Regions from separate parts of the Fodinibacter luteus genome, predicted to be linked through region 1. Evidence: predicted binding sites of a transcription regulator. Region 1 holds the regulator's gene; the other holds the start of a gene.

What was found. Region 1 encodes Rex, which represses fermentation and respiration genes when NADH is low (regulators of the CRP and FNR family bind a similar motif). Its sites were predicted from a motif close to CTTGTGAANNNNTTCACAAG; they were not measured.
Region 2: ABD899_RS04690 (Cg1360 family ATP-synthase-associated protein) is a predicted target of Rex. The motif match lies at 13,765-13,784, and genes of this name have one in related genera.

What each region holds. Positions count from the first base shown of each region.
Region 1 is NZ_BAABGM010000025.1:47,431-63,245, reverse strand. It holds gene ABD899_RS17250 (FAD-dependent monooxygenase) at 1-389, opposite strand, end outside; gene ABD899_RS17245 (TetR/AcrR family transcriptional regulator) at 510-1,412, shown strand; gene ABD899_RS17240 (redox-sensing transcriptional repressor Rex) at 1,577-2,242, shown strand; gene ABD899_RS17235 (glutamyl-tRNA reductase) at 2,239-3,549, shown strand; gene hemC (hydroxymethylbilane synthase) at 3,546-4,544, shown strand; gene ABD899_RS17225 (bifunctional uroporphyrinogen-III C-methyltransferase/uroporphyrinogen-III synthase) at 4,541-6,160, shown strand; gene hemB (porphobilinogen synthase) at 6,160-7,131, shown strand; gene ABD899_RS17215 (YceI family protein) at 7,375-7,920, opposite strand; gene ABD899_RS17210 (MarR family winged helix-turn-helix transcriptional regulator) at 8,090-8,575, shown strand; gene hemL (glutamate-1-semialdehyde 2,1-aminomutase) at 8,601-9,938, shown strand; gene ABD899_RS17200 (sodium-dependent transporter) at 10,040-11,608, shown strand; gene ABD899_RS17195 (methionine/alanine import family NSS transporter small subunit) at 11,608-11,742, shown strand; gene ABD899_RS17190 (histidine phosphatase family protein) at 12,016-12,696, shown strand; gene ABD899_RS17185 (TlpA family protein disulfide reductase) at 12,693-13,295, shown strand; gene ABD899_RS17180 (cytochrome c biogenesis CcdA family protein) at 13,292-14,068, shown strand; gene resB (cytochrome c biogenesis protein ResB) at 14,065-15,636, shown strand; gene ccsB (c-type cytochrome biogenesis protein CcsB) at 15,633-15,815, shown strand, end outside.
Region 2 is NZ_BAABGM010000004.1:64,539-80,353, forward strand. It holds gene ABD899_RS04610 (3-hydroxyacyl-CoA dehydrogenase family protein) at 1-619, opposite strand, end outside; gene ABD899_RS04615 (hypothetical protein) at 756-1,196, opposite strand; gene nucS (endonuclease NucS) at 1,284-1,979, shown strand; gene ABD899_RS04625 (hypothetical protein) at 2,010-2,312, opposite strand; gene ABD899_RS04630 (protein meaA) at 2,328-4,346, opposite strand; gene ABD899_RS04635 (STAS domain-containing protein) at 4,491-4,865, opposite strand; gene ABD899_RS04640 (cob(I)yrinic acid a,c-diamide adenosyltransferase) at 5,015-5,635, shown strand; gene ABD899_RS04645 (DUF2550 family protein) at 5,628-6,059, opposite strand; gene ABD899_RS04650 (F0F1 ATP synthase subunit epsilon) at 6,084-6,353, opposite strand; gene atpD (F0F1 ATP synthase subunit beta) at 6,350-7,807, opposite strand; gene ABD899_RS04660 (F0F1 ATP synthase subunit gamma) at 7,822-8,721, opposite strand; gene atpA (F0F1 ATP synthase subunit alpha) at 8,804-10,450, opposite strand; gene ABD899_RS04670 (F0F1 ATP synthase subunit delta) at 10,564-11,379, opposite strand; gene ABD899_RS04675 (F0F1 ATP synthase subunit B) at 11,379-11,963, opposite strand; gene atpE (ATP synthase F0 subunit C) at 12,009-12,218, opposite strand; gene atpB (F0F1 ATP synthase subunit A) at 12,299-13,132, opposite strand; gene ABD899_RS04690 (Cg1360 family ATP-synthase-associated protein) at 13,248-13,715, opposite strand; gene ABD899_RS04695 (sugar transferase) at 13,856-15,238, opposite strand; gene ABD899_RS04700 (serine hydroxymethyltransferase) at 15,250-15,815, opposite strand, start outside.

The DNA of each region.
Region 1 (15,815 bases):
CGGACCTCCCCCTTGTGGTCGCACGGAGCCAGCGGGGTGTCCGGGCCGATGGGGCCGCTGACCCGCCCGTACCCGTAGAGGTTGCTCACCGTGGCGAGCACCGCGCCCGAGGATGCCGCCGCGTCGAGCAGGGCTGCCGCGATGGGCGGCCAGTCGGTGTCCCACCGGGTGTAGGCGGGGTTGGCGCAGTTGTAGACGGCCACGGCGCCGGTGGCGAGCGAGCGCATCCGCGCCGCGTCGGAGGCGTCGGCGGCGACCCGCTCGACCGCGGGGTGGTCCGGTCCCCCTCCCGACCGCGTGACGACGCGGACGGAGGCGCCGGCCTCCGCGAGCAGCAGGGCGGTGCGGGTGCCGACCGGCCCCGCTCCGACGACGAGATGGGTGCTCATGACGGTCTCCTTGTGATCAGTGCTCTCTGTTGTGATCAGTGAACACCCATGAGCCGAGAAGTGCAAGAGCATTGCTCTCTCGACAGGGCACTGCTCACCGGATGTGCTTGACTGGCTCCCATGGCGACCACCGGGCGAGCCCAGCGCGTGCGGGAGCGGGCTCGCGCCGAGATGCGCACCGAGATCCTCGACGCCGCCCGACGGCAGCTGGCGCAGGAGGGGGTGGCGGGGCTGTCGCTGCGCGCGGTGGCCCGAGAGGTCGGGATGGTCTCGTCCGCGGTCTACCGCTACTTCGACAACCGCGACGCCCTGCTCACCGCGCTCATCATCGACGCCTACGACTCCCTCGGCGGGGCGGTCGAGACCGCGGAGGCGCTCGTGCCCCGGGGTGACCTGCTCGCGCGCTGGCGGACGATCGCCGGCACGGTGCGCACCTGGGCGCTCGAGAACCCGTCGCTCTACGCGCTCGTCTACGGCTCGCCCGTCCCGGGCTACTCGGCACCCCAGGACACCGTCGGGCCGGCGACGCGGGTGACCCGCCTCCTCGCCCTCCTGCTCCAGGACATCGTCCGCGCCGAGACCGAGACCGAGGCCGAGGCCGAGGCCGACACCGAGACCGCGGCCGACGCCGAGACCGCGGCCGACGCCGAGACCGCGGCCGGCACCGGCACCGCGGCCGACACCGGCACCGCGGCCGGCACCGGCACCGTGGATGCCGTCGACGCCGCGGTCCCCGACCCCCACCTCTCGCCCGGCGCCGCGCAGGGGCTGGCCCCCCTCGTGGCGTTCCTGGGGCCGGGCACGACGCACGAGCGGGCGCTCGGGGGGCTCATGGCGTGGACCTGGCTCTTCGGTGCCGTCTCCTTCGAGCTCTTCGGGCAGCTCACCGGCGCCGTCGAGGACGAGCGGCGGGGCGCGGTCTTCGAGGCCGAGGTGGAGCGTGCGGCCGGGTGGCTGGGCCTCCCGGCCGCACCGCCACCCGCGGCGCGCACCGGGCGGTCGGACGCTGCCCGGCGCCCATAGCACACCCGGGAGTGAGGAGTCTCACGGGGTCCAACACGACTTTGTGCGGGCGTTCACATGACCGTACGCTGACGGTCTCACCCGCGAGCCGGGCCGCCCTGAAGCGTGCGACCCCCGTCCTCCACCGGCTTCGCGGAGTGCGCGAAAGGAGTCGGTGACCGCCCGTGTCCGCCGCAGCGACCGCCCGCCGGGAGATCCCGGAGGCCTCGGTGGCCCGCCTCCCCGGGTACCTGCGGGCGCTGACCTCCCTCGCCCGCGACGGCATCGCCTCCGTGAGCTCCGAGGAGCTCGCCGCCGCGGCCGGCGTGAGCTCGGCGATGCTGCGCAAGGACCTGTCGCACCTCGGCTCCTACGGCGTGCGGGGGGTCGGCTACGACGTCGAGCGGCTCGCCTCCGAGATCACCTCCGCCCTCGGCCTCACCCAGGACTGGCCGGTGGCCATCGTCGGGATGGGCAACCTGGGGCGGGCGCTCGCGGCCTACCGTGGCTTCGCCGAGCGGGGCTTCCGGGTCATCGCGCTCCTCGACGGCGACCCGCGGGTCGTCGGCGAGGAGGTCGCCGGCCAGCGGGTGCGGCCGATGGCCGACCTGCCCGCCCTCGTCACCGAGGAGGGCCTGGCGATCGGCGTCATCGCGACGCCGTCCGACGGGGCGCAGCAGGCGTGCGACGACCTCGTCGCGGCGGGCGTGCGGTCGGTGCTCAACTTCGCCCCCGCGGTGATCGCCGTCCCGGACGGGGTCGTCGTGCGCAAGGTCGACCTGTCGACCGAGCTGCAGATCCTCGCCTTCCACGGACAGCGGGTCGCGGTCGAGGAGGTCGTCGCCCCGTGAGCCTCGTCGTCCTCGGGCTGTCCCACCACGGGGCCCCGCTCTCGCTCCTCGAGTCCGTCGCGCTCGACCCCGACGCGCGCACCGCGCTCGAGGCCGAGGTGCTGCGCTCCGAGCACGTCACCGAGGTCGTCGTCGTCTCGACGTGCAACCGCACCGAGGTGTACGCCGAGTGCCTGACCTTCCACGGTGCACTCACCGACATCACCGTCGCCCTCGCGCAGCGGTGCGGCGTCGACCGGGCCGAGCTGCAGCCGCACCTGTTCGTGCACTACGAGGAGCGCGGCATCGCCCACGCGTTCACCGTCGCGTCCGGCCTGGACTCGATGGCCGTCGGCGAGGCCCAGATCCTCGGACAGGTACGCCGCTCGCTCGCCCGCGCCCAGGCCCACGGTCACGTCGGGCCGGCCCTCAACGGCGTCTTCCAGCAGGCGCTGCGGGTCGCCAAGCGCGTGCACACCGAGACCGGGATCGACCTCGTGAGCGGATCGCTCGTCCAGGCCGGGCTGAGCCGTGCCGAGACCGAGCTCGGGGACCTCGGCGGGCTGTCCGTGCTCGTCGTCGGCGCCGGTGGGATGGGCGCCCTCGCGGCGGCGACGGTCTCCCGGGTGGGAGCCCGCACGGTCGTCGTCGCCAACCGCAACCACGACCGGGCGAGGGTTGTCGCCGAGCGGGTCGGGGGGTCGGCACGCCGGCTCGCCGAGCTGCGGGCCGCCCTCGCCGAGGCCGACGTCGTCATCTCCTCGACCGGCGCGCCCGGCGTCGTCGTCCTCGCCGACGACGTCCGAGACGCCCTCGGGGCCAGGGAGGGACGCCCCCAGGTCTACGTCGACCTCGCCCTGCCGCACGACATCGACCTCGCCGTCGCCGAGCTCGAGGGCGCGACGCGCGTCGGGCTCGCCGAGCTCGGCGAGGACCTCGCCGACGCCGGGTCGGCCCCGCAGGTCGCGGACGCGGCGGACCTCGTGACCGCGGAGGTCGCCGCGTACCTCCTCGCCCGCTCGGCGGAGGCCGTCGCCCCGACCGTCACCGCACTGCGCACCCACGCCGGTGAGCTCGTCGAGGAGGAGCTGCGTCGCCTCGAACGCCGTACCCCCCACCTCAGCGACACCGAGCGCGCCGAGGTGCGACGCGCCGTCGAGCGGGTCGTCGACAAGCTGCTCCACACCCCGACGGTCCGGGTCAAGGAGCTCGCCCGCGACGGCCAGGGCGGCAGCTACGCCCGGGCCCTCAGCGAGCTGTTCGACCTCGACCCGCGCGACGTCTCGCTCGTGTCCGCCCCGCCCGCGATCCCCGGGGACGAGACGTGAGCGTGCTGCGCCTCGGCACCCGCCGCTCCGCCCTCGCGACGACCCAGTCGTCGTGGGTGGCCGACCGGCTGCGGGCGCTCGGCCACGACGTCGAGCTCGTCGAGGTGACGACGGAGGGCGACCGCGACCGCACGACCCCGCTCGCCCGGCTCGGGGGCACCGGGGTGTTCGTCTCGGCCCTGCGCGCCGCGCTCGCCGAGGGGCGGGTCGACCTCGCCGTGCACTCGCTCAAGGACCTCCCGACGGCCCCGGACGAGTCGACGACCGTGGCTGCCGTCCCGACGCGCGAGGACCCCCGCGACGCGCTCGTCGCCCGTGACGGCCTCACCCTCGGCGAGCTGCCCGCCGGCGCGACCGTCGGCACCGGGTCGCCGCGCCGTCGTGCCCAGCTCGAGGCGCTCGGGCTCGGGCTCGTCGTGACCCCGCTGCGGGGCAACGTCGACACCCGGCTGCGCCAGGTCTCGCAGGGGCGGCTGGATGCCGTCGTGCTCGCCGCCGCGGGGCTGCGCCGCCTCGGCCGCATCGACGAGGCCACCGAGCTGCTCGACCCGCTCCAGATGCTGCCGGCACCCGGCCAGGGGGCACTCGCCGTCGAGGTCCGCGCCGGCGATGCGGCGACCGCTGCGGCCGTCGCCGCGCTGGACGACGCCGACACGCGAGCGTGCACGACGGCGGAGCGGGTGCTCCTCGCCGAGCTCGAGGCGGGGTGCTCGGCGCCGGTCGGCGCCCTCGCCGAGGTCGTCGAGGGGCTCGAAAGCCCCGAGCTGTCCCTGCGCGCCGTCGTCACGACCCCCGACGGCACCGCCGACCTGCGGCGCTCCCTCGTCGGCGACCCCGGCGACCCCGGTGCCCTCGGGCGCCGGCTCGCCCGGCTCCTCCTCGACGACGGCGCCGCCGACCTCATGACCGGCGCCGAGCCGCCGGCTGCGTCCCCGACCGACCCGACGACCCCGCTGCCCACGACCGACCCCATCGCAACGGAGCATGCACCGTGAGCCCCACGCGCTCGACCACCCCATCCACCAAGACCCCCGCTCGCGTCGCCTTCGTCGGCGCCGGCCCCGGCGACCCGGGGTTGCTCACCGTGCGGGCCGGCGAGCTGCTCGCCACGGCCGACGCCGTCGTCATCGACCAGGTCGCCCGCGAGGCCGTCGTCGAGCGCTGGTGCCGTCCCGAGGTGGACGTCGTCGACGCCGGTCACGGCGACCACGGCGAGCGGCTGACCCACGCCTCGCGCGCCAAGCTCGTCGTGCGCGCCGCCAAGGCCCACCCCGGTGGCCTCGTCGTGCGGCTCATGGACGGCGACCCCGCCGTGTTCAACGGCCTCGCCGAGGAGGCCCGGGCCTGCGCGCGGGCCGGCATCCCCTTCGAGGTCGTGCCGGGCGTCAGCTCGGTGACGGCCGTGCCGTCCTACGCCGGGGTGCCGCTCACGTCGAGCGCCTCGACCGGCATCCACGTCGTCGTCGCCGGCGCCCGCGGCACCGACCTGTCCGGTGCCGTCGACCCCACCGTGACCGTCGTCGTCATCGGCCCGCCCGACAAGGCCGCGCAGACCCTCGACGCGCTCGTCGCCGCCGGTCGCGACGCGTCGACCCCGGTGGCCGTGACCGAGCGAGGCACGACGACCGAGCAGCGCACCATCACGACGACGCTCGACGCCGCCGGCGAGACGATGGCCGACGGCCGCTTCCCCGTGCTGGCCGTCGTGGGGTCCACTGTCACCATGCGCGAGACGCTCTCGTGGTTCGAGACCAAGCCGCTCTTCGGCTGGCAGGTGCTCGTGCCGCGCACGAAGGAGCAGTCGGCGTCCACGATCGCCCGCCTCGAGCACCACGGGGCCCACGCCGCCGTCGTGCCGACGATCTCGGTCGAGCCGCCGCGCACGCCGCAGCAGCTCGAGCGGGCCGTCAAGGGGATGGTCACCGGTCGCTACGAGTGGGTGGGCTTCACCTCGGTCAACGCGGTGCGAGCCATCCGCGAGAAGTTCGACGAGTTCGGGCTCGATGCCCGCTCGTTCGCCGGCCTCAAGGTCGCCGCCGTCGGCGGGGTCACCGCCCAGGCGCTGCGCGACTGGGGTATCACGCCCGACCTCGTGCCGTCGGGCGAGCAGTCGGCGCGCGGCCTGCTCGAGGAGTGGCCGGCCTTCGACGCCGACCTCGACCCGATCGACCGGGTCTTCCTGCCCCGGGCCGACATCGCCACCGAGACCCTCGTCGCCGGCCTGCAGGACATGGGCTGGGAGGTCGACGACGTCACGGCCTACCGCACCGTGCGTGCCGCCCCGCCGCCGGCCGAGGTGCGCGACGCCATCAAGAACGGCTCGTTCGACGCGGTGCTCTTCACCTCGAGCTCGACGGTGCGCAACCTCGTCGGGATCGCCGGCAAGCCGCACCCGACGACGGTCGTCGCGTGCATCGGCCCGGCGACCGCGAAGACCGCCGAGGAGCACGGCCTGCGGGTCGACGTCCTCGCCCCGGAGGCGACCGCCGACGCGCTCGTCGACGCGCTCGCCGACCACGGCCGCTCGCTCGCGCTCGCGGCGCAGGAGGCCGGCGAGGCCGTGCTGCGCCCGAGCCAGCGCCGGCCCGGCGGTCGCCGCCGGGCCACCTGATGGGGTTCCCGTCCGCGCGACCGCGCCGGCTGCGACGCACCCCGGCCCTACGCCGGCTCGTTGCCGAGACGCGGCTGCACCCGGCCGACCTCGTCCTGCCCGTCTTCGTCCGTGAGGGCATCGACACCCCCGTCGCGATCTCGGCGATGCCGGGGGTCGTGCAGCACACGCTCGACTCGCTCGTCGACGAGGCCCGGCGCTGCGTCGCCGCCGGCCTGGGCGGGATCATGGTCTTCGGCGTGCCCCAGGCCAAGGACGCGCGCGGCTCGGGCGCGGACGCGCCGGACGGCATCCTCAACGTCGCCCTGTCCCGGCTCGTCGAGGAGGTGGGCGACGACCTCGTCGTCATGGCCGACCTGTGCCTCGACGAGTTCACCGACCACGGCCACTGCGGGGTCCTGGCCGCCGACGGCTCGGTCGACAACGACGCGACGCTCGAGCGCTACGCGTCGATGGCACTCGCCCAGGCCGGCACCGGGGCGGCCGTGCTCGGGCTCTCCGGGATGATGGACGGTCAGGTCGGGTTCGTGCGCTCTGCGCTGGATGCCGCGGGGTACCCCGACACGGTGATCCTCGCCTACGCCGCGAAGTACACCTCCGGCCTCTACGGCCCGTTCCGCGAGGCGGTGCAGTCCTCGCTCGTCGGGGACCGGGCGACGTACCAGCAGGACCCCGCGAACGGCACCGAGGCGCTGCGCGAGCTCGAGCTCGACATCGCCGAGGGCGCCGACATCGTCATGGTCAAGCCCGCCGGCCCCCACCTCGACGTCATCGCGGCGGCAGCGGCGATGTCGCCGGTCCCCGTCGCGGCGTACCAGATCTCGGGGGAGTACGCGCAGGTCGAGGCGGCGGCCGAGCGCGGCTGGGTCGACCGCGACCGGGTCATGCTCGAGAGCCTCGTCAACATCCGCCGGGCCGGGGCGCAGGTCGTGCTCACCTACTACGCCCTCGAGGCGGCAACCCGGCTCTGAGGCCGGCCACCCGGCATCCGGATCCTCGGAGTCAGGAGCAGTTCGCGGGCTCAGGAGGTCCCCGCCTAGTCAGGGCCGTAGACGCCCCTGACTCCGCGCAGTGCTCCTGACTCCGCGAGAGGGAGGGGTGCGGGTGCAGGGGTGCAGCGGTACGGGGAGACGGGCAGGCCGCCGCCCTGCCCCGGTCGGGGAGGACGGCGGCCGCGGTGCTCCGGAGGAGGGATCCGGAGCGGGGGACGGAGCTCAGGCCTGCTTGGCGAGCTGCACGTCGAGGACGAGCTTGATCTTCTCGGAGACGAGGACGCCGCCCTTCTCGAGGGCCGCGTTCCAGGTCAGGCCCCAGTCGGTGCGGTTGAGCTCGCCCTCGGCCTCGAATGCGGCCTTCTCGTTGCCCCACGGGTCGGTGGCGACACCGTTGAACTCGACGTCGAGGGTGACCGGCTTGGTGACGCCCTTGATCGTGAGCTCGCCGATGAGGGTCTCACCGTCGAAGGAGGTGCTGCGGAAGCTCATCTCGGGGAACTTCTCGACGTCGAAGAAGTCCTCGCCGCGCAGGTGGGCGTCGCGGTCGGCCGTGCCGGTGGAGACCGAGGCGGTCTTGATCGTGACGTCGGCGACGGACTGGGTGACGTCGTCGGCGACGACGACGGTGCCGGACACGTCGTCGAACGAGCCACGGACCTTGCTCACCATGAGGTGGCGGGCCACGAAGCCGACCTCGGTGTGGGTGGGGTCGATGGCCCAGGTGCCGGTGCCGAGGCCCTTCAGGGTGGTGTCGGTGATCGTCATGTCGTGCTCCTTGATGTCGGTGGTGCCACGGTAGTTGACTGTTCAACCAACCGCGAGGCCGCTGGCATTCCGCCGTCTCACGATGTGGGACAAGCGCTCCCGTCCCGTGGCCGGCGCCGGATGCCCGAACCGGCGGCGGGCGGTGACCCCGACGTGGAACGATGAGCCCATGGCGAGCGAGGAACCGCGGTGGCTGACCGAGGCCGAGCAGCGCTCGTGGCGCGCCTACCTGCGGGGCAACCGCGAGCTCGACGTCGCCCTCGACCGCGACCTGCACGCCGTCGGCGTCAGCCTGCCGGAGTACGAGCTGCTCTCGATGCTGTCCGAGGCCCCGACGGGCCAGCTGCGGATGTCGGCGCTCGCTGCGCTCATCGTCCAGTCGCGCAGCCGGGTCACCCACACGGCGGTGCGCCTCGAGCGGCGCGGCTGGGTGCGTCGCACGCCCGCTCCCGACGACGGCCGGGGCGTGCTGCTCCGCCTCACCGAGGACGGGCGACGGGCGATCACCGAGTTCGCCGTCGTCCACGTCGAGAGCGTGCGCCGGCACCTCGTCGACGTGCTCACCCCCGAGCAGTTCGCGGCGCTCGGCGACGCCATGACGGCGGTCCGCGAGGCCTACGCGGCCGAGTGCCGAGCGGCCGGCGCCCATTCCTGAGCCGGTCGGCTGCGAGGATGGGGCGGTGACGCCCGCCGACCCCACGAGCCCCCTGTCCCAGCCGGGCGACGCCCCGGCATCCGCCGCCCTGCTCGAGCGCGCCCGCGCCGTGACGCCCGGCGGGGTCAACTCGCCGGTGCGCGCCTTCCGGGCCGTCGGCGGCACCCCGCGGTTCATGGCGAGCGGGCGGGGACCGTGGCTCACGGACGTCGACGGGCGCGAGTACGTCGACCTCGTGTGCAGCTGGGGGCCGATGATCCTCGGGCACGCCCACCCGGCGGTGCTCGAGGCCGTGCGCGACGCGGCGGGGCGGGGCTTCTCGTTCGGGACGCCGAGCGAGAACGAGGTGCTCCTCGCCGAGGAGATCGTCGACCGCGTGGGGCCGGTCGACCGGGTGCGCCTCGTCTCGAGCGGCACGGAGGCGACGATGAGCGCCATCCGCCTCGCGCGTGGCTTCACCGGGCGGTCGCTCGTCGTCAAGTTCGCCGGGCACTACCACGGGCACGTCGACTCCCTCCTCGTCAGCGCCGGCTCCGGCCTCGCGACGTTCGCGCTGCCCGACTCGGCCGGCGTGCCGGCGGAGATGGCCGCCGAGACGATCGTCGTGCCGTACAACGACGTGCCCGCGCTCGAGGCGGTCTTCGCCGCCCGTGGGGGCGAGATCGCCTGCGTCATCACCGAGGCGGCGGCGGGGAACATGGGCGTCGTCCCCCCGCAGCCGGGGTTCACGCAGGCGCTGCGCCGGGTCACCGCGGAGCACGGGGCGCTGCTCGTCTCCGACGAGGTCATGACGGGGTTCCGCGTCGGCCGGGCCGGGTGGTGGGGCCACGAAGGCGTCGACGTCGCCCCCGACCTCATGACCTTCGGCAAGGTCATGGGTGGCGGCTTCCCCGCGGCGGCCTTCGGCGGCCGCGCCGACGTCATGGCCCTCCTCGCGCCGGACGGGCCCGTCTACCAGGCCGGCACCCTGTCCGGGAACCCGGTCGCCACCGCCGCCGGGCTGGCGACGCTGCGCGCCTGCGACGACGCCCTCTACGCCCGGCTCGGCGAGGTCGCGCGCGCGATCGCCGACGCGGCATCCGCCGCCCTCTCGGATGCCGGGGTGCCGCACCGCGTGCAGTGGGCCGGCTCGATGTTCTCCGTGTTCTTCCGTGAGGGCGAGGTGCGCACCTACGACGACGCGCGCGCGCAGGATGCCGCGGCGTTCGGCCGCTTCTTCCACGCGATGCTCGACGCGGGGGTGTACCTGCCGCCGAGTGCGTTCGAGTCGTGGTTCGTCTCGGGTGCGCACGACGACGCCGCGGTCGAGCGGGTCGTCGCTGCCCTGCCCGCGGCGGCGCGGGCCGCGGCCTCGGGGAGCTGACGCGCTCGGCTCCGGTCCGCCGCGCCGTCTGGCGCCTCCGGCCCGATCGCGGGATGCTGGCGGGGAGCACCTGACGACGCGACCCCGGGCAGGGAGGTTCCATGAGCACGACAGCGAGCCAGGACGAGGCGGCCGAGGCCAGGCGGGGGTCGTTCTCCGGCCGGCGGGTCTTCATCCTCGCGGCGATCGGCTCCGCCGTTGGCCTGGGCAACATCTGGCGGTTCCCGTACGTCGCCTACGACAACGGGGGCGGGGCGTTCATCCTCCCGTACCTCGTGGCCCTGCTCACGGCGGGGATCCCGTTCCTCTTCCTCGAGTACGCGCTCGGGCACCGCTACCGGGGGTCGGCCCCCCTGTCGTTCGCCCGCCTGTCACGGCGCACCGAGGGCCTGGGCTGGTGGCAGGTCGGCATCTGCTTCATGATCGCCGTCTACTACGCCGCGGTCATCGCCTGGGCCCTGAGCTACACCGTCCTCTCGTTCACCCGGGCCTGGGGCGAGGACCCGAACGCCTACTTCTTCGGCGACCTCCTCCAGGCGGGGGACCCCGGCGTGACCCTCGACTTCGTGCCCCGGGTGCTCCTCCCGCTGGCCGTCGTCTGGGTCGCGCTCATCGCCGTGCTCGCCCTCGGGGTGCAGCGCGGCGTCGGTGCCACGTCGGTCATCTTCATCCCCGTGCTCGTCATCGCCTTCGCCGTGCTCGTCGTGCAGGCCCTGCGGCTCCCGGGGGCGGGCGCGGGCCTGGACGCCCTCTTCGCGCCGGACTGGTCGGCCCTGGCCGAGCCGGCCGTCTGGGCGGCGGCCTACGGCCAGATCTTCTTCTCGCTGTCCATCGGCTTCGGCATCATGATCACGTACTCGTCCTACGTGCACCGGCGTACCGACATGACGGGCTCGGCCATGGTCGTCGGCTTCTCGAACTCGGGCTTCGAGCTGCTCGCCGGCATCGGCGTGTTCGCCGCCCTCGGCTTCATGGCCCAGGCGTCCGGGGTCGCCGTCGGCGAGGTGGCGACCTCGGGCATCGGCCTGGCCTTCATCGCCTTCCCGACGATCGTCAACGAGGCCCCGGCGGGTGCGGTCATCGGGGTGCTCTTCTTCGCCTCGCTCGTCATGGCCGGCTTCACCTCGCTCGTCAGCGTGCTCGAGGTCGTCATCTCCGCGGTCCGCGACAAGTTCGAGCTGAGCCGGCTGCGCTCCACCCTCGTCGTCACGGTGCCGTGCGCGCTGCTCAGCCTCATCGGCTTCAGCACGACGAGCGGCATCTACGTCCTCGACATCCTCGACCACTTCATCAACCGGTTCGGCATCCTCCTCGTCGCGGTCGTCAGCATGGTCGTCCTCGCCTGGGGCGTGCGCGCCCTGCCCCGCCTGAGGGACCACCTCAACCGCGACGGCTCGGTGCCGGTGCGTGGCTGGTGGATCGTCCTCATGTCCGTGGTGACGCCGCTCGTGCTCGGCTTCGTCCTCGTCCGCGAGCTCTGGGCGGTGCTCCAGGAGCCCTACGAGGGCTACCCGCAGTGGATGCTCCTCGTCTTCGGCTGGCTCGCCGCCCTGCTCGTCGCGGTGGGCGGCTTCGTCATCGCCCGGGTGCCGTGGCGCTCGCAGACCCGCATCGACGGCTATGACGACGACGAACCCGTCGCCACGACCACCCCGGGAAGGGACCTGTGATGTCGACCGAAGCCATCGTCATGATGCTCCTCGCCATCGTCGTCGTGTGGGGCGGCCTCGTCGCGGCGCTCCTCCACCTGCGCCGCGCGGACCGCGAGGACGCCATCGAGCAGGAGATGCACCGAGACCTCTGACAGGAGGCCCCGGGACCTGTGACGCCAGACCCCGGGACCTGTGACGGCAGAGCTCAGGGACGGCGAGGTCATGATGATCGAGCCGTGGCGCGCGAGCGTCTTCCCGGTCATCGGCAGAGCCGAGGGAAACCGGGGTCCTGACCCCGGTTTCCCCGAGGCTTGTCGGGTCGTGCGCCCGGCCCGCCCCTCGTCCACCGGGCGTCGGTCCGGGCCACCGTCCGCCGGCGGGGAGGGGTGCCGTCGCACCCAGACTCGTTTGCGACAATCGGGCGCATGACGACCTCCCCGACGGCCGGCGGACCGGGTGCCGACGACCCGAAACGCACCGTCGTGCACCTGCTGCGCCACGGCGAGGTCCACAACCCGCACCGCCTCCTCTACGGTCGCCTGCCCGGCTACCACCTCTCGGCGCTCGGCCGCGACATGGCCGAGCTCGCAGCAGACCACCTCGGCGACCACGACATCACGCACGTCGTGTCGAGCCCGCTCGAGCGCGCCCGCGAGACGGCCGCCCCGGTCGCGCAGGAGCACGGGCTCGAGGTGACCCTCGACGAGCGGGTCATCGAGGCGGACAACGAGTTCGAGGGCCTGCCCGTCGCCGGAGGCGCCGGGCTGCTGCGCCACCCCCGCCTGTACCCGAAGATGCTCAACCCGTTCCGGCCCTCGTGGGGCGAACCCTATGTCGAGATCGTCGAGCGGATGCGCCTCGCGATCGTCGACGCGCGGGCCGCCGCCCGGGGCCACGAGGCGGTCATCGTGAGCCACCAGGCGCCGATCTGGATGATCCGGCTCGCCACCGAGGGCAGGCCGCTCTGGCACAACCCGGCCCGCCGTGAGTGCGCCCTCGCCTCGCTCACCTCGTTCACCTTCCTCGACGACGAGCTGCTGTCGCTGTCCTACAGCGAGCCCGCCGCCGCGCTGCTCGACCAGGCCCAGCCCGGGGCGGGCGCATGAGCGCACGACCCCCCGCCCGGCTCGCCGGGTGGCTGGCCGCCCTCGCCCTCGTCCTCGGAGCCGCGGCCTGCTCGCAGGACCCGAACTCCGTCGCGGCCCAGGCCAAGGCGGGCGACCAGAAGGGCTACGTCTCCGGCGACGGCGCCGTCGAGACCATCCCCGAGGCCGACCGCGCCGAGCCGGTCGAGCTGAGCGGCGAGCTGCTCGACGGCACCGCCTGGGACAGCGCCTCCGCCCGCGGCGAGGTGCTCGTCGTCAACGTCTGGGGGTCGTGGTGCGCGCCGTGCGTCGCCGAGGCGCCCGACCTGCAGCGGGTCTGGTCCGACCTGGAGGCCGAGCGCGCCCCCGTGCAGTTCATGGGCATCGACTTCCGCGAGGACCCCGCGCGTGGCGCCGCGTTCGCGAAGAAGGCCGGCATCACCTACCCGAGCCTCAGCGACGAGTCCGGGGTCCTCATCCTCGCGCTCCAGGGCAAGGCCCCGACCGTGCCGACGACCCTCGTGCTCGACACCGAGGGGCGGATCGCCGCGCGGGTCAACGGTCCCGTCTCGGCGAGCACCCTGCGTGGGCTCGTCGACGACGTCGTCGCCGAGTCGTGACGCCGGTCGCCGCCCCCGCGGCCGTGCTCGCGGCCAGCGGTGACACGGTCACCTCGGGCGCCCTGCCGCTCGCCGTGGCGGTCGCGGCCCTGGCCGGCCTCGTCTCGTTCGCCAGCCCGTGCGTGCTGCCCCTCGTGCCCGGGTTCCTCGGCTACGTCAGCGGCCTCACCGGCGAACCCCTCGCCGAGCGGTCCCGAGGCCGGATGGTGACCGGCGCACTCCTCTTCGTCCTCGGCTTCACCCTCGTCTTCGTGCTCGGCTCGATCTTCGTGACGACGGCGGGCCGGGCGCTCGTCGAGCACCGCACCCTGCTCATGCGAGCCGGTGGGGTCGTCGTCATCGTCATGGGGCTGGTCTTCCTCGGGGTCGGTGCCCAGCGCGAGGCGCGGATCCGCTGGCGGCCCCGCGCCGGACTGGCCGGTGCCCCCGTGCTCGGCGCGGTGTTCGCGCTCGGGTGGGCGCCGTGCACTGGGCCGACCCTGGCCGCCGTCCTCGTCATGGCGACGGCCACGGCGGACCCGCAGCTCGGGCGCAGCGTCGTGCTCGCGACGGCGTACGGGATCGGGCTCGGCCTGCCGTTCCTCCTCATCGCGGCGGGCCTGGACCGGGCCGGCCGCGCCTCGGACTGGGTGCGGCGCCACCAGCGGGCGATCCAGGTCGTCGGTGGCGTCATGCTCGTCGTCGTCGGCGTGCTGCTCCTCACCGGCGTGTGGGAGGAGCTCAACCGGTGGATCCAGGCCGAGCTCGTGAGTGGCTTCGAGGTGTCGCTGTGAGCACCGGGACCGCACCGCGCACCCGCCCGGACGTCGCCCAGCCGCGCCTCGGCCCCCTCGGGTGGCTGCGGTGGACGTGGCGTCAGCTGACGAGCATGCGGACCGCGCTCTTCCTCCTCCTGCTCCTCGCGATCGGTGCGGTGCCGGGCTCGACGTTCCCGCAGCGCTCGATCGACCCGGCGCGCACCGCCCAGTGGATCGCCGACCATCCCACGGCCGGGCCGGTGCTCGACCGCCTCGGCTTCTTCGAGGTCTACGCGTCACCGTGGTTCGCCGCGATCTACCTCCTGCTCTTCGTCTCGCTCATCGGCTGCGTCCTGCCGCGCACGAGGATCCTCTGGCACCAGGTGCGCTCGGCCCCGCCCCGGGCACCGCGGCGGCTCGAGCGGCTCGCGGCCCACCGGATGCTCGAGGTCGAGGGTGACCCCGAGCAGGTGCGCGAGGCCCTGCGCGGTGTCCTGCGCCGCCGCCGCTACCGCGTGCACGCCCATGACGGCCAGACGCTGTCGGCCGAGAAGGGCTACCTGCGCGAAACGGGCAACCTCGTCTTCCACGTCGCACTCATCGGCATCCTCGTCGGGGTGGCCTGGGGCCACCTGCTCGGGTGGAAGGGAGACGTCATCCTGCCCGTGGGCAAGACCTTCGCCAACACCCTCTCGCGCTACGACACCTTCAGCCCCGGGCCATGGGTCGACGTCAACGACCTCGCCCCGTTCACGATCGGCCTGGACCGCCTCGACGTCGAGTTCGAGACGCAGACCCAGGGGGCCGGCCAGTTCGGGGCCCCGCGCGACTTCGAGGCGTCGACGACGTTCACCCCGCCCGACGGGCCGGCGGAGCAGCGCTCGATCCGCGTCAACCACCCCCTCGAGACCGGCGACGGCACCGTCTTCCTCCTCGGCAACGGCTACGCCCCGACGATCACCGTCCGCGACGCCGAGGGCACCGTCGTGTACTCCGACGCGACGCCGTTCCTGCCGCAGGACGACACCTACACCTCGGTCGGCGCGGTCAAGGTTCCGGGCGCCTCGCCCCAACAGCTCGGGTTCGCCGGCTTCTTCCTGCCGACCGGGGTCATCGACGACGAGCGGGGTCCCCACTCGGTCTTCCCCGACCTGCTCGACCCCCAGCTGGCGCTCACGGCGTTCGAGGGCGAGCTCTTCCCGAGCGGACGCCCGCAGTCCGTGTACTCCCTCGACACCGAGGCGATGACGGCCGTGCCGGGCGCCGACGGGGCCGACCAGCTGCGCATCCTGCTGCGACCCGGGGAGACGTACGAGCTGCCCGGGGGGCGCGGCTCGATCACGTTCGACGGCGTGGAGCGCTTCGCCGGCCTGTCGGTGCGCACCGACCCGGGCAAGTCCCTCACCCTCGTCGCCGCCCTGCTGAGCCTCGCCGGCCTCGTCGCCTCCCTCGTCGTGCGGCGTCGAAGGGTCTTCGTGCGGGTTGGGCCGGGGGAGCGACCGGGTCGTACTGTGGTCTCCGTCGGAGGCCTGGCCAAGGACGACGACGAGGGGATGCCCGACGAGCTCGACGGGCTCCTCACCGCACTCGAAGGAACGCGATGACCGACCAGACCCTCGCCCAGCTGTCCAACACGGCGATCTACTCCGCGATGGTGGTGCTCACCCTTGCGATGCTCGCGTACGCCGTGCACCTCGCCCGGCTCGCCCCCACGCGGGATGCCGTCGACGTCGCCACGCGCGACCGCGCACTCGTCGGCGCCGGCGTGGGCGAGACGGCCACC
Region 2 (15,815 bases), on a different contig from region 1:
CGTACATCGACACCGCGTGGTTGAGGTAGCCGAAGAGCAGGGCGTTCGCGATGAAGCCTGCCTTGTCGCCGACGACGACCGGCTTCTTGCCGAGCCGGTCCGCGAGCGCCTTGACGTCCTCGAAGACGTCGTCGGCGGTGATGACGGTGCGGATGACCTCGACGAACTGCAGCACCGGGGCCGGGTTGAAGAAGTGCATCCCCACGACCCGCTTGGGGTTCGACGTCGCGACGGCGATCTCGGTGACCGGCAGCGACGAGGTGTTCGTCGCGAGGATCGCGTCAGGTGACACGACGGCGTCGACCTTGCCGAGCAGCTCCTTCTTGAGGTCGAGGTGCTCGGGCACCGCCTCGACGACGAGCTGGCACCCCGCGAGGTCCGCGAGGTCGGTCGTGTACGACACCCGCGCGTGGAGGGCGTCGTGCTCCTCCTGGGTCATCTTGCCGCGGGCCAGGGCCCGGCCGGTGCTCCCCGCGAGGACAGCCTTGCCGTGCTCGACACCGGCGTCGTCGACCTCGACGGCCACGACGTCGATCCCGGTGCGGGCGAACACCTCCACGATGCCCGCACCCATCGTCCCGAGCCCGATCACACCCACGGTGGAGAAGTCACGCGTCATGCCGGCGATCCTCCCAGAGCCCTGCCGGAGCCACGACCCCCCGGCGGCGTGATGCTCCTTACCCGCGCCCAGCCGGCCGCACGGGTGCGACGCAGGTCACCCCGACGGATGCCGTGCCACCCGCCGGGGCGAGACCTCACAAGTCGTGACCGGCCGCGACGACCTCCGCCTCGAGGGTGAGCCGCTCGCCCGAGTGCAGGGGCGGCATCCCGACGTCCGTCGGCAGCTCGAGCCGCTCGCACAGCTCGAGGAGCACCTGGTCGTAGGCGGCGAGCACCGCGCGCATCCGGGCCGCGCGGTGCGGTGCGTCGCTCGCCTCGACCCGGCGGACCTCCTCGGCGAGGCGGCGCAGCTCGAGGGTGATGAGTACCGGGGGCAGCGGCTGGGGTTCGGGCCGGCGCAGCAGCCTGCGACGGGCCTGCTCGAGGCGCTCCGCGTGCGGGCGCAGGCGGGCGACGAGGGGGCGCAGGAGTCGGGGGGGCTCTCCCTCGGAGAACCAGCGCAGCGCCTCCCCCTGGAGGACGAACCAGATGCCGGGCAGCACGACGAGCACACCCGTCCACAGGGCTGCCCGCATCGGCCTCACCTCATCGCCAGTGTGCGCCACGGGCCCGGGTCCGGGCAACGGGTGGGGCGGCGGGACCGGTGGGTAGGGTGGTCGACCGTGCGACTCGTGATCGCGACGTGCAGCGTCGACTACGACGGGCGGCTCACCGCCCACCTGCCGCTGGCGAAGCGCCTCCTCCTCGTCAAGGCCGACGGGTCGGTGCTCGTGCACTCCGACGGGGGCTCGTACAAGCCGCTGAACTGGATGTCCCCGCCGTGCGCGATGGCCGAGGTGGAGCCCGACGACCTCGAGGCCGCCGAGGGCGTCGCGGCCGTGTGGGTCGTGCAGCACGCGAAGTCCGAGGACCGGCTGCGGGTGCGCATCCACGAGGTCCACCACGACAGCGACCACGAGCTCGGGGTCGACCCCGGGCTCGTCAAGGACGGCGTCGAGGCGCACCTCCAGCGGCTGCTCGCCGAGCACATCACGACCCTCGGCGACGGCTGGACGCTCACCCGGCGCGAGTACATGACGCCCATCGGGCCGGTCGACATCCTGTGCAAGGACGCGCGCGGCGCGACGGTCGCCATCGAGATCAAGCGGCGCGGCGACATCGACGGCGTCGAGCAGCTGACCCGCTACCTCGAGCTGATGAACCGCGACCCGCACCTCGCCCCGGTGACCGGGGTGTTCGCCGCGCAGGCGATCAGGCCCCAGGCACGCACCCTCGCCGAGGACCGCGGCATCCGGTGCGTCGTGCTCGACTACGACGCGCTCCGGGGCATCGACTCGAGCGAGCACCGGCTCTTCTGAGCCGGCTCGGCGACCAGGGCGCCGCTCGCGTCAACCGAGGTCCCAGGGCACGACCGCCCAGCCGTCGTCCCCCACCTCGACGCGCACCCGGTCCGTGCCGTCGCGCTCGTCGTCGGCGCGCCCGAGGTGGGTCAGGACGCCGGCGAGGTCCCGAGCGGTCAGCGTCACGAGCACCCGCTCGCCGCGGTGCAGGTCGGCCAGGTGCTGCAGCTCGCCGACGACGTCGACACCCTCGACCCACGGCCCGTAGGCCGCGGCGAGCCCGGCCCCGTCGGCATCCACCGAGACGTCGTCCCCGACGAGCAGCAGGGTCGCGGCACAGTGCAGGCCCATCGCGCTCCCGCCCGGTCAGGCCGGCGCCGGCGCCGGGGACGCCACCGGCAGGCCCCGGGAGGCACGGATGACGTCGACGAAGCGGTCCATGATGTCGTTGAGGCCGAAGTCCTTGGGGGTGAAGACCTCCGCCACCCCGAGCTGCTTGAGCCGGGCGGCGTCGGCCTCCGGGATGATCCCGCCGACGATGACCGGCACGTCGCCCGCACCGGCCGCCCGCAGCAGGTCGAGCACCTCGGGGACGAGCTCCATGTGCGAGCCCGACAGGATCGAGATGCCGACGAGGTGCACGTCCTCGGCGACTGCCGCGGCGACGATCTGCTCCGGGGTGAGCCGGATGCCCTGGTAGACGACCTCGAAGCCGGCGTCGCGGGCCCGCACGGCGACCTGCTCGGCACCGTTGGAGTGCCCGTCGAGGCCCGGCTTGCCGACGAGCACGCGCAGCCGCTCGCCGAGCTCCTCGCTCGTCTGCGCGACCCGGGCGCGCACCTGCGCGAGGGCCTGCGACCCGGCCCCGACGCCGACCGACCCGCTGACGCCGGTCGGGGCCCGGAACTCGCCGAACACCTCGCGCAGCGCACCGGCCCACTCACCCGTCGTGACCCCCGCCCGCGCGCACTCGAGCGTCGCGGCCATGAGGTTCGTCTCACCCGTCGCGTCGTCGCGCAGCCGGGCCAACGCGGATGCCGCGCGCTCGCGGGGCGTGGGGCGTGCGTCGCGCTCCTCGCGCCAGCGCCGCACCGCGGCCGCGGCCGCGGCCTCGACCCCCGGGTCGACCGTCTGGATCGCGGTCTCGAGGTCGGCCGTGAGGGGGTTCGGCTCGGTCGTCTCGAACCGGTTGACCCCGACGACGACGTCCTCGCCCAGCTCGATGCGCTGGCGGCGGCGCGCGTGCGACGCGACGAGCTCGGACTTCATGTAGCCGCCCTCGACGGCCGGGACCGCCCCGCCCATCGCCTCGACCCGGTCGATCTCGGCGCGAGCGCCCTCGACGAGCTCGGCGACCTTCGCGGCGACGACGGCCGAGCCCTCGAACAGGTCGTCGTACTCGAGGAGGTCGGACTCGTAGGCGAGCACCTGCTGGATGCGCAGCGACCACTGCTGGTCCCACGGCCGGGGCAGGCCGAGGGCCTCGTTCCACGCGGGGAGCTGCACGGCCCGGGCACGGGCGTCCTTGGACAGGGTCACCGCGAGCATCTCGAGGACGATCCGCTGGACGTTGTTCTCGGGCTGGGCCTCGGTGAGGCCGAGCGAGTTGACCTGCACGCCGTAGCGGAACCGCCGCTGGGCGGGGTCGGTGACGCCGTAGCGCTCGCGGGTCAGCTCGTCCCAGATCTGGACGAAGGCCCGCATCTTGCACATCTCCTCGACGAAGCGCACGCCGGCGTTGACGAAGAACGAGATCCGGGCGACGACCTCGCCGAAGCGCTCGGGGGGCACCTGCCCGGAGTCGCGGACGGCATCCAGCACGGCGATCGCGGTGCACATCGCGTAGGCGATCTCCTGCACCGGGGTCGCCCCCGCCTCCTGGAGGTGGTAGCTGCAGATGTTGATGGGGTTCCACTTCGGGATCTGCGCCACCGTGTAGGCGACCATGTCGGTGATGAGCCGCAGCGAGGGTCCCGGCGCAAAGACGTAGGTGCCCCGCGACAGGTACTCCTTGATGATGTCGTTCTGGGTCGTGCCGGCGAGCGCCCACACCGCGGATGCCGGGTCCTCGCCGGCCGCCTCGGCCTGCTCCTCGGCCGCCACCTGGTAGAGCGCGAGCAGCCACATCGCGGTGGCGTTGATCGTCATCGAGGTGTTCATCCGCGACAGCGGGATGTCGGCGAACAGGGCGCGCATGTCACCGAGATGCGAGATCGGCACCCCGACCTTGCCGACCTCGCCGCGGGCGAGGACGTGGTCGGGGTCGTAGCCGGTCTGGGTCGGCAGGTCGAACGCGACCGACAGCCCGGTCTGTCCCTTGTCGAGGTTGCGCCGGTACAGGGCGTTGCTCGCCGCGGCACTGGAGTGCCCGGCGTAGGTGCGCATCACCCACGGGCGGTCGCGCGGCGGCCTGCTGGCATCGGTGCTCTCGGGCATGCGTCGAACGCTAGCCCCGGCACCGTGGCCGGGGTAGCGGCCCGCACGGTGAGAGTCCCCACACCCTCCCGAGCGGGCCGCCCCGCGGGCGGCTCAGCCCGCGGCCCCGGCCATGGCCGGCTCCCCCACCCCGGAGCACGAGGGAGCGGTCCCGATGAGCGTCCCCAGCCGGGCCCGCCGGAGCAGGCGCCGGGTGCGCTCGTCGGCCGCGACGATGTGCAGGCCGCGCCCGGCACGCCGGGAGCGTCGCACGCACTCGACGATGAGTCCGAGGCCGGTGGCGTCGCCGACGTGGGCTTCGCCGAGGTCGAGCAGCAGCGGGTTCGTGCCGCCGGCGATGACGCGGTGCAGCGTCAGCCGCAGGTCGGCGGCCGTGCGCACGTCGAGCCGTCCGCGCAGCGCCACGTGCCGGCCGTGCTCGTCCTCGTGTTCTGCGATGGTCACGATGGCCTCCCCCAGGTTCGCCACGGTGCCCCCCTCCTCATCGTCGTGCGTCCATTAGACCGACCCGGAGCGCTCGGCGCCTCCCCCATTCGGACGATGAGGCGGCAGAGAACGGACATTGTCCGGTTCATGCCACATCCGGGTCGGCGGCCGGCGTCTGCGAGGCTTGCGCCATGGTCAACCTCACCCGGATCTACACCCGCACCGGCGACGACGGCACGACGGCCCTCGGCGACCTCAGCCGCACCCGCAAGACCGACGTCCGGCTCGGTGCGTATGCCGATGTCAACGAGGCGAACGCCGCCCTCGGGGTCGCCCTCGCCTGCGGAGGGCTCGACGACGACGTCCGGGGGGTGCTGACCCGCGTCCAGAACGACCTCTTCGACGTCGGGGCGGACCTGGCGACACCGCTCCAACGCACCTACGAGTTCCCGCCGCTGCGGGTCAAGGCGGCGTGGGTCGGCGAGCTCGAGGCGGACTGCGACCGCTACCTCGCCCGGCTCGAGAAGCTGCGCTCCTTCATCCTGCCCGGCGGCACCCCCGGCTCGGCCCACCTCCACGTCGCGCTCACCGTCGTGCGGCGGGCCGAGCGCTCGGTGTGGGCGGCGATCGAGGCGTACGGCACCGAGCCCGGCGACGCTCGGGGGGAGGGCGGGGTCAACCCGGTCGCGGCCACGTACCTCAACCGCCTCTCGGACCTGCTCTTCGTCCTCGCCCGGTGCGCCAACCTGCCCGGCGGGGACGTGCTCTGGCAGCCCGGCGGCGGGCGGGAGCAGCCTCCCGAGGTCAGGTGACGTTGACGTTGTAGCCGGGTGGGCTGGACTCGAGCCAGGCCCGCACCGCCGTGTAGGCGGCGGGCACGAACGCGAACTCGCAGCTTCGCGCGCCGGCGCGGCCGAGGACGGCCACCGGGTCGGCGAGCCCGGGGATCGGCTCGGCGAGCGGCCGGGCGGTGCCGAGGTCGAGCTCACCGCGCGACCACGACACCTCGGGCCGCAGCGAGGGCCCGACGATGCTGAACCACTCGAACCGGTCCGAGCCGAGCCGGGCCAGGCCGAGCCGCCAGCGCCCGCCCGCGCCCTCGCGCCGGGCGCACAGCATGACGGGGCGCCCGTCGCCCGAGATGAGGCGTCGGCGCGCCCACACGAAGGTGAGCGCGCCGACGACGACGAGGACGAGGAGGGCGAGGACCAGCTCGGCGACGACGAGAGGCGTCATGCGAGCGGTCCCCGGCCCAACGCGTCAGGAACCCAGGCTGCCGGCGTCGACCGACTCGGCGATGATCGTGACCCGGTCGTGGTCGACCGACAGGAAGCCCCCGTCGATCGTCGCCGAGCGCCAGCCGCCCTCGGCGTTGACCCGCACCTCACCCTCGGCGAGGACGCACAGCAGTGGCTGGTGTCCCGGCAGGATCCCGAGCTCGCCGTCGATCGACCGGGCGCTGACCTGGCTCGCCTCGCCCTGCCAGACCCGGCGGTCGGCGGCGACGAGCTCGACCGTGAGCGGCATCAGAGCGTCTTCTGGATCTCGTGCCACTGGCGCTCGACGTCGTCGAGGCCACCGCACATGAAGAACGCCTGCTCACCGACGTGGTCGTAGTCGCCGTCGCAGATCTTCGTGAACGCCTCGATGGTGTCCGCCAGCGGCACCGTCGACCCCTCGATGCCGGTGAACTGCTTCGCGACGTAGGTGTTCTGCGACAGGAAGCGCTGGAGGCGGCGAGCCCGGTTGACGAGGATCTTGTCCTCCTCGGACAGCTCGTCGATGCCGAGGATCGCGATGATGTCCTGCAGCTCCTTGTTGCGCTGGAGGATGCCCTTGACGCGCAGCGCGGTCGTGTAGTGCTCCTCGCTGATGTACCGGCGGTCGAGGATCCGGCTCGTCGAGGTGAGCGGGTCCACGGCCGGGTAGATGCCGAGCGAGGCGATCTCCCGCGAGAGCTCCGTCGTCGCGTCGAGGTGCGCGAACGTCGTCGCCGGGGCCGGGTCGGTGTAGTCGTCGGCAGGCACGTAGATCGCCTGCATCGAGGTGATCGAGTGGCCACGCGTCGACGTGATCCGCTCCTGGAGGGTGCCCATCTCGTCGGCGAGGGTCGGCTGGTAGCCGACGGCGGACGGCATCCGGCCGAGCAGCGTCGACACCTCGGACCCGGCCTGGGTGAAGCGGAAGATGTTGTCGATGAACAGGAGCACGTCCTGGCCCTGGACGTCGCGGAAGTACTCGGCCATCGTCAGGGCGGACAGGGCGACGCGCAGGCGGGTGCCCGGCGGCTCGTCCATCTGGCCGAAGACGAGCGCCGTCTGCCCGAGGACGCCGGCCTCCTCCATCTCGACCATGAGGTCGTTGCCCTCGCGGGTGCGCTCGCCGACCCCGGCGAACACCGAGACACCGCCGTGGTCGCGGGCGACGCGGGCGATCATCTCCTGGATGAGCACCGTCTTGCCGACGCCGGCGCCACCGAACAGGCCGATCTTGCCGCCCTGGACGTAGGGGGTGAGCAGGTCGATGACCTTGATGCCGGTCTCGAACATCTGGGTCTTGGACTCGAGCTGGTCGAAGGCCGGCGCGCTGCGGTGGATGCCCCAGCGCTCGGTGGCCTCGAAGGTCTCGCCCGGGCCGAGGTTCATGACCTCGCCGGTGGTGTTGAACACCTTCCCGAGGGTGACGTCGCCGACGGGCACCGTGATCGGCCCACCGGTGTCCTGGACCGGGGTGCCGCGCACGAGGCCGTCGGTCGGCTGGAGGGAGATCGCGCGCACCATGTTGTCGCCGATGTGCTGGGCGACCTCGAGGTTGAGGTGCCGCGTGTCGCCACCGACCTCGACCTCGGTCGTGAGCAGGTTGTACTGCTCCGGCATGGCGTCGACGGGGAACTCCACGTCGACGACCGGCCCGATGATGCGCGAGATGCGGCCGACGCCGCCGACGGCGTGGGTCTCGCTCCGCTCGCTGACAGATGCAGTCATGGTCTCTCTCTCGCTCACTTGCTCTCGGCCAGCGCGCTGGCGCCGCCCACGATTTCGCTGATCTCTTGGGTGATCTCGGCCTGGCGGGCCTGGTTGGCCAGCCGGGTGTACTTCTTGATGAGCTCCTCGGCGTTGTCCGTGGCGGACTTCATCGCCCGCTGGCGGGCGGCCAGCTCGGACGCGGCGGCCTGGAGCATGCAGTTGAACAGGCGCGCGTTGACGTACTTCGGCAGCAGCGCGTCGAGCACCGACTCGGCACCGGGCTCGAAGGAGTACAGCGGCAGGAGGTCCTCGGCATCCGGGGCCTCCTCGCCCTCGACGACCTCGAGCGGCAGGAGGCGGATGACCTCGGGCTCCTGGGTGACCATCGAGACGAACCGGGTGAAGACGACGTGCACCTCGTCGATGCCGCCCTCCTCGGTCGGGGTCGTGAAGTCGGCGACGAGCCGCTCGCCGACCTCGCGGGCCGTCTCGAAGCTGGGCTTCTCGGAGGCGCCGCTCCACTCCGCGGCGAACTCGCGGTGGCGGAACCGGTAGAAGGCGATGGCCTTGCGCCCCAGGAGGTAGGGGACGACCTCCTTGCCCTCTTCACGCAGCGCGGCGACGAGTCGCTCGCTCTCCTTGATGGCCGACGAGCTGTAGGCGCCCGCGAGCCCGCGGTCGGAGGTCATGATGACGACCGCGGCCCGCTTGACGTCCTCCTTCTCGGACGTCAGCGGGTGGTCCTCGTTGGAGAAGGTCGCGACCGCGGAGACCGCCCGGGTCAGCGCGCGGGCGTACGGGCTGGACTCGCGGACCGCCTGCTGCGCCTTGACGACGCGCGAGGCGGCCATGAGCTCCATCGCCCGGGTGATCTTCTTCGTCGAGCTGACGGCTCGGATGCGCTGCCGGTACTCCCGGATCTGCGCTCCCATACGTTTCCGCCTTCCTGGTTCTTCTGCTCGGTGCCCTGTGGGCCGGGCCGGTCGCCGGGTGCGCCGCGCGCACCCGACCGGCTCAGCGCCGCTGCTTGACGATCTTCTCCTGCTCGGACTCCTGGGCCCGGGCGGCGGCGTCCTCCTCGGCCTCGTCGCCGGCCTGGACGCCGTCGGCACCCCTGCCCTCGAAGAGCTTGGCCTTGAAGGTCGCGATCTCGGACTCGAGGGCCTGCTCGGTCTCCTCGGCGAACGTGCCGGTCTCGCGGATCGCCCCGAGCAGCTCGCCCTTGGTGCGGCGCAGGTGGTCGAGGAAGTCGGCCTCGAAGCGACGGATGTCCTCGACGGCGACGTCGTCGAGCTTGCCCGTCGTGCCCATCCAGATCGAGACGACCTGCTCCTCGACCGGGAACGGCGCGGCCTGCCGCTGCTTGAGCAGCTCGACGAGGCGGGCGCCCTTCGCGAGCTGGGCCCGGGATGCGGGGTCGAGGTCGGAGGCGAACATCGCGAACGCCTCGAGCGCGCGGTACTGCGCGAGGTCGAGCTTGAGGCGGCCCGCGACCGACTTCATCGCCTTGATCTGGGCGGCGCCGCCGACGCGCGACACCGAGACGCCGACGTCGATCGCCGGGCGGACGTTGGCGTTGAACAGGTCGGCCTGCAGGTAGATCTGGCCGTCGGTGATCGAGATGACGTTCGTCGGGATGTACGCCGAGACGTCGCCCGCCTTGGTCTCGATGATCGGCAGACCGGTCATCGAGCCGTGCCCGAGCTCGTCGGAGAGCTTCGCGCAGCGCTCGAGCAGCCGGCTGTGGAGGTAGAAGACGTCACCGGGGTAGGCCTCGCGGCCCGGCGGGCGGCGCAGGAGGAGCGACACCGAGCGGTAGGCCTCGGCCTGCTTGGACAGGTCGTCGAAGACGATGAGGACGTGCTTGCCCTGGTACATCCAGTGCTGGCCGATGGCCGAGCCGGTGTACGGGGCGAGGTACTTGAAGCCCGCGGAGTCCGAGGCCGGGGCGGCGACGATGGTCGTGTACTCCATCGCGCCGGCCTCCTCGAGGGTGCCGCGCACGGCCGCGATCGTCGAACCCTTCTGGCCGATGGCGACGTAGATGCAGCGCACCTGCTTGTCCGGGTCGCCGCTCTCCCAGAACTCCTTCTGGTTGATGATCGTGTCGACCGCGACCGTCGTCTTGCCGGTCTGGCGGTCGCCGATGATGAGCTGGCGCTGGCCCCGGCCGATGGGGGTCATGGCGTCCACGGCCTTGAGGCCGGTCTGGAGCGGCTCGTGGACCGACTTGCGCTGCACGACCGTCGGGGCCTGCAGCTCGAGCGCCCGCCGCTCCTCGCTCGCGATCTCGCCGAGGCCGTCGATCGGGGTGCCGAGGGGGTTGACGACGCGGCCGAGGAAGGCGTCGCCCACGGGGACCGAGAGCACCTCGCCCGTGCGCTTGACCTCCTGGCCCTCCTCGATGTTCGAGAACTCACCGAGGATGACGACACCGATCTCGTGGACGTCGAGGTTGAGGGCGAGGCCGAGCGTGCCGTCCTCGAACTCGAGGAGCTCGTTCGTCATGCACGAGGGCAGCCCTTCGACGTGCGCGATGCCGTCACCGGCATCGGTGACGCGACCGACCTCCTCGCGCGAGGCCGCGCCGGGCTCGTAGGACCGGACGTAGCTGTCCAGGGCGTCCCGGATCTCGTCCGGACGGATCGAGAGCTCCGTCATGTTCTGATCTTCTCCTCGGTCACCGGCCCCTCATGGGGCCGAAGTCTGCTGTGTGGGTGGTGCGTCTTCAGTTCTGGGATGCCGTGCGCGGCGGCGGGATGCCGTGCGCGGCGTCAGGCGCCGGTGACGTGCCGGCGGGCCTCGTCGAGGCGCCGCAGGACGGTGCCGTCGACGACCTCGTCGCCGACCTGGACCCGGATGCCGCCCATGACCGTGGGGTCCTGGACGACCTGGAGCGAGACCGCCTTGCCGTAGTGCGCCTCGAGCGCGCTGCGCAGCCGGGCGGCCTGCTGCGGGGTGAGCGGGGCGGCGACGGTGACGAGGGCCGTCAGCTCGTCGCGACGGGTCGACGCGAGCTCGAGGTAGGCCTCCATGACCCGGTCGAGCCGGCGCCCGCGCGGGGCGCGGACGGCCTGCTCGGCGAGCCGGACGGTCTCGGGGGCGGCCTTGGCCTCGAGCAGCCGGCGCACGAGCGCGGCCTTGCCGCTCGCGTCGGTGTTGCGGCTCGAGAGCGTGTCGCGCAGCGCGGGGTCGCCGGCGACGATCCGCTCGAAGCGGAACAGCTCGTCCTCGACGCGGTCGATGCGACCGGCGCGCTCGGCGGTGGCGAGCAGCGCCTGCACGGCGAGCGCCTCGAGGGTGTCGCCGAGGTCGCGCTCGGCCGACCAGCGCCGGCCGGCGACCTCGCCGACGAGGTCGGTGGTGGTCGCACCGACCCTGCCGCCGAAGAGCGACCGGGCCAGGCCCTGCTTGTCGGCGGCCCCCCGCGAGGGGTCGGCGAGCGCGCGCCGCAGCGAGGCGTTGCCGTCGACGACGGCCGTCACCGCGAAGAGCTCCTCGGCGAGCGTCTCCCCCGACGATCCGCCGGCGAGGACGGCGTCGAACGCCGCCTGCACCTCCTTGGCCGAACCCCGTGACGAGCCGCGCATCAGGCGTCCCGGCCCGCGGGGGCGACCTTCTCGGGCGTGACGTCGCCGGCCTCGAGGTCGGCGAGGAAACGGTCGACGATGCCCTTCTGGCGCACCTCGTCCTCGAGGGACTCCCCGACGATCTTGCTCGCGAGGCTCGTCGACAGGGTGCCGACCTCCTGGCGCAGCTGGACGACGGCCTGCTGGCGCTCGGCCTCGACCTGCCGCTTGGCCGACTCGGTGATGCGGGCCGCCTCGGCCTGGGCCTGGCTGCGCATCTCGGCGACGATCGAGGCGCCCTGCTCACGCGCGGACTCCCGGATCTCGTTGGCCTCGGTGCGGGCCTCGGCGAGCTGGGCGTTGTACTTCTCCAGCGCGGCCCGGGCCTCGGCCTGGGCCTCCTCGGCCTGCTGCATGCCACCCTCGATCGCCGCGGCCCGCTCCTCGTACATCGCCTCCATCTTGGGGACGACCTTCGTGGCGAAGATGCGGTAGAGGATGGCGAAGGCGATGAGCCCGACGATGAGCTCGGCGGGGTGCGGCAGGAGGGGCAGGGCCTCCGGCCAGCCGACACCTTCGGCGGCCTTGACGGATGCGAGAACCACGTCGCTTCCTTATCTGTCGATCGGACGGGGGGGTCGGCCGGCTCGTCAGCCTGCGAAGACGAAGACGAACACGAGACCGAGGATCGCGAGCGCCTCGGTGAGCGCCATACCGGTGAAGGCGATGGTCTGGAGCATGCCTCGGGCCTCGGGCTGGCGGGCGACGCCGTTGATGTAGGCGGCGAAGATGAGACCCACACCGATACCGGGGCCGATGGCGGCGAGGCCGTAGCCGAGGAAGGTGATGTCACCAGTCATTGCGTTTCCTTTCGGTGGCGCCGGGGGTTCCCGGCGTCGGAGTGTTCTTCAGGTGGTCGTGCAACCGGCGGGGCCGGGGGTCAGTGGTGCTCGCTCACCGCGTCGGAGATGTAGAGCGCGGCGAGGAGGGTGAAGATGAAGGCCTGGAGGAACTGCACCAGCAGCTCGAAGAAGGTCATGACGACACCGAAGGCCAGGCCGAGGATGCCCGAGAGCTGGATGAACAGGTTGCTGCCGTGGAGCAGCAGGTACTCACCGCCGAGGATGAACACGAGCAGCATGAGGTGGCCCGCGAGCATGTTGCCGAAGAGTCGCAGGGCGAGGGTGAGCGGCCGGATGAAGAAGTAGGTCAGGAACTCGAGGATGAACATGATCGGCCTGAGCCAGCCCGGCAGCCCCGGCGGGACGAGCGACTTGAGGTAGTTGAGCACGCCGTGCTTCCGGCGGATCGCGACGGTGTGGTAGACGACGTAGACGATGAGCGTCAGCACGATGGGGAACGCGATGCGGCTCATCGACGGGAACTGGATGAACGGCATGACGCCCATGACGTTGTTGAACAGGATCAACGTGAAGAGCGTGAGCAGCAGCGGGAGGAAGGGCCGGAAGTCCTTGGCGCCGATGACGTCCCGGGCGATGGTGTTGCGCACGAAGTTGTAGCCCTGCTCGGCCACCCACTGCCGCTTCGTCGGGACGATGCTGAGCCGGCCCGCGACGGTGAGGAAGAACAGGCCGATGATGACGACCGAGGCCATGACGACGAAGGCGGGTCGGGTGAAGGCCCAGTTGCTCGTGTCGCTGCCCCAGAGCGGCCACCAGAACGACTCGATGCCCGGGGCCTGGAACCCCTCGCCGTCCTCGGCGGCGGCGATGCCGCCCTGCAGCCAGTGTGCGGGAACCACGCTCGGGCTCACAGCCTCTCCTCGGGGATAGCACAGGCGCCATCGACGGGCACCCGGGGGAACGGGACGTACGCTACCGGACCCCCGCCGGTGGTCGCGACGCCGGGGAACGGCGTCGTCACGCCGGTCACGGGCCCTCGCTCCCCCGGCTCGCGGGGTCGTCGGCGGGCCGGTCGTAGACGGGCACCCGGGCCCGGCGCAGGGCCCGCATCGCGAAGACCTGCCAGACGAGGGTGACGACGAGCGCCACGATGCCGAGGGCGGGCCCGTCGACCCAGCCCGCGTCCTTGAACGCGATGATGACGAAGAGCAGGCCGAGGACCTGGCCGAGGTAGACGGCCATCGCGACGGCGAAGAAGGCGTGGGGGCTGGCGTCGCGCACGAGGCGGCTGAGCAGGAACATGCCGGAGGCGAAGAAGCCGACGGCCACGACGAGCCCGATGACCGCCCCCGCGAGCGCATCCCCGCCGCGCACGAGCACGACGGCCACGACGGCCACGAGCCCCGCGACGACCGAGGGCAGCAGGGCCCCGCGCAGCATCGCCCCGAAGGGCGCGCCGGCATGCGGTTCGCTGGTGGTGGAGCGGTCGGTCATCGGCGATCGGCCTCGTCAGGAGTCGTGACGGATAGGGGGTCCGGGACGGCTTGTGAAAGTTATCACAAGCGCTGGTGGGTCCCAAGCCGGGTCCGCGGCACGGCATCCGCGGCACGGCATCCACGGCGGCCGGTCCGGCGTCAGACGCGGCGGGTGAGGATGACCCAGATCGTGCGGGCGATGATCTCGAGGTCGAGCACGGGCGACCAGTTGACGAGGTACTGCAGGTCGTAGCCGAGCTTGTACTCGGCGTCGGTGTGGTAGCGCCCGTGGATCTGGGCGAGCCCGGTGAGGCCGGGTGGCACCTCGTGCCGCCGGGTGTAGCCGGCGATCTCCTTCTCGAACCCCTTCGTCAGCTCGGGCCGCTCCGGCCGGGGGCCGACGACCGACATCTTCCCGCTGAGGATGTGCAGGATCTGCGGCAGCTCGTCGGCCCGGGTCGCGCGCACCCAGCGACAGGCCGGGATGACCCGCGGGTCGCCCTCGGTCGAGAGCTGGGCGACCCCGTCGGCCTCGGCGTCGGTGCGCATCGTGCGGAACTTGACCATGTCGAAGGTCTCGCCGCCGGCGCCGACCCGGGTCTGGGTGAACAGCAGCGGGCGGCCGGCCACGGCGAGCTGGTAGAGCGCGACCGCGCCGAGGAGCAGGAGCCACACGGGTGCGGTGACGAGGAGGAGGAAGAGGTCGAGCAGTCGCTTGAAGTGGCGCTGCGAGGGCGGCATCGTCTGCGGGAGCAGGAGCACGAACGGCAGCCCCCCGACCTCACGGAGCCGGTCGAGCCCGAAGAGCGTCTCGCGGCCGGTCACCCGCAACAGCGTCGTCAGGCCCATCCGGTCGAGGCGGCCGATGGTGCGGGGGTACCACTCGTCGAGCCAGCCCGCCGTCACGAGGAGCACGTCGGTGGCCCGCGACTCCCGGGCCACCTCGACGACCGCGCGCGGGTCGACCACCTCGGCGACGACGACGAGCTGGCCGGCCTCGACGACGGTCAGGTGGCGCCGGGCCAGGTCGAGGTCGGCCTCGTCGCCGGCGAGCACGACCCGGGGCGGTCCCTCCCGCCGGGTCCGGATCGCGTGGACGACCGCCCGGTTCACCGCGACGGCGATCGCGACGAGGACGATGACGACGACGAGGTTGGTGATGGGGAACGGCAGCACCCGCTGGGTGAGCGAGCCGCGCTGTCGCACGAGGCCGGTGAGGGCGAGGTTGAGCAGCGCCACGAAGCTGCCGGCCGCGAGCGAGAGCCCGGCGACGCGCGGGAGCACGGCCGCCCCGCCGAGTCGCGGCTCGCGCTCGTAGAGCCCCCCGAAGTAGAAGGCCGTGAGGAAGATGACCGTCGAGACGGTGAACGACAGGGCGTACGCCCCGATCGGGTACGTCGGCCAGGGCGGGACGCCGTAGCGCCACAGCATCGAGCCGACCATGAGCCCGACGACGGCGAGGCCGTCGAGCACCATGACGAGCCGGAACCCCCGGCGGTTGAGCCGCCCGAGGAGCGGGAGCTCACGCCTCGCGTCGGTCACCGGCGGTCGGTTCAGCCCCGCGCCGCACCCGCGCGCGGGTACGCCGGGAAGCGCTCGACGAGCTCGGTGACCCGGCCTCGGACCTCGCGCGAGACGGCGTGCTCGGGGTCGGCGTCGCCGTCGACGACGGCGCGGGCGATGAGCTCGGCGATCGTGCGCATCTCGTCCTCGCCCATCCCCTGGGTCGTGACGCACGGCGTGCCGACCCGGATGCCCGAGGCGATGTTGGGCTTCTGGGGGTCGAACGGGATGGCGTTCTTGTTGAGCGTGATGCCGGCGGCGCCGCAGCGGGCCTCGGCGTCGACACCGGTGACGCCGACCCCCTGCAGGTCGTGGAGGGACAGGTGGGTGTCGGTGCCGCCGGTCGTCGGGCGGATGCCGCGCTCCCCCAGCTCGGTCGCGAGCACCCGGGCGTTCGCGATGACCTGGCGGGTGTACGCGGCGTACTCGGGGGTCGCGCACTCCTTGAAGTTGACCGCCTTCGCGGCGACCGAGTGCATCTGCGGGCCGCCCTGCATCATCGGGAAGACCGCCTTGTCGATCGCCGCGGCGTGCTCCGCGCGGCAGACGATCGCGC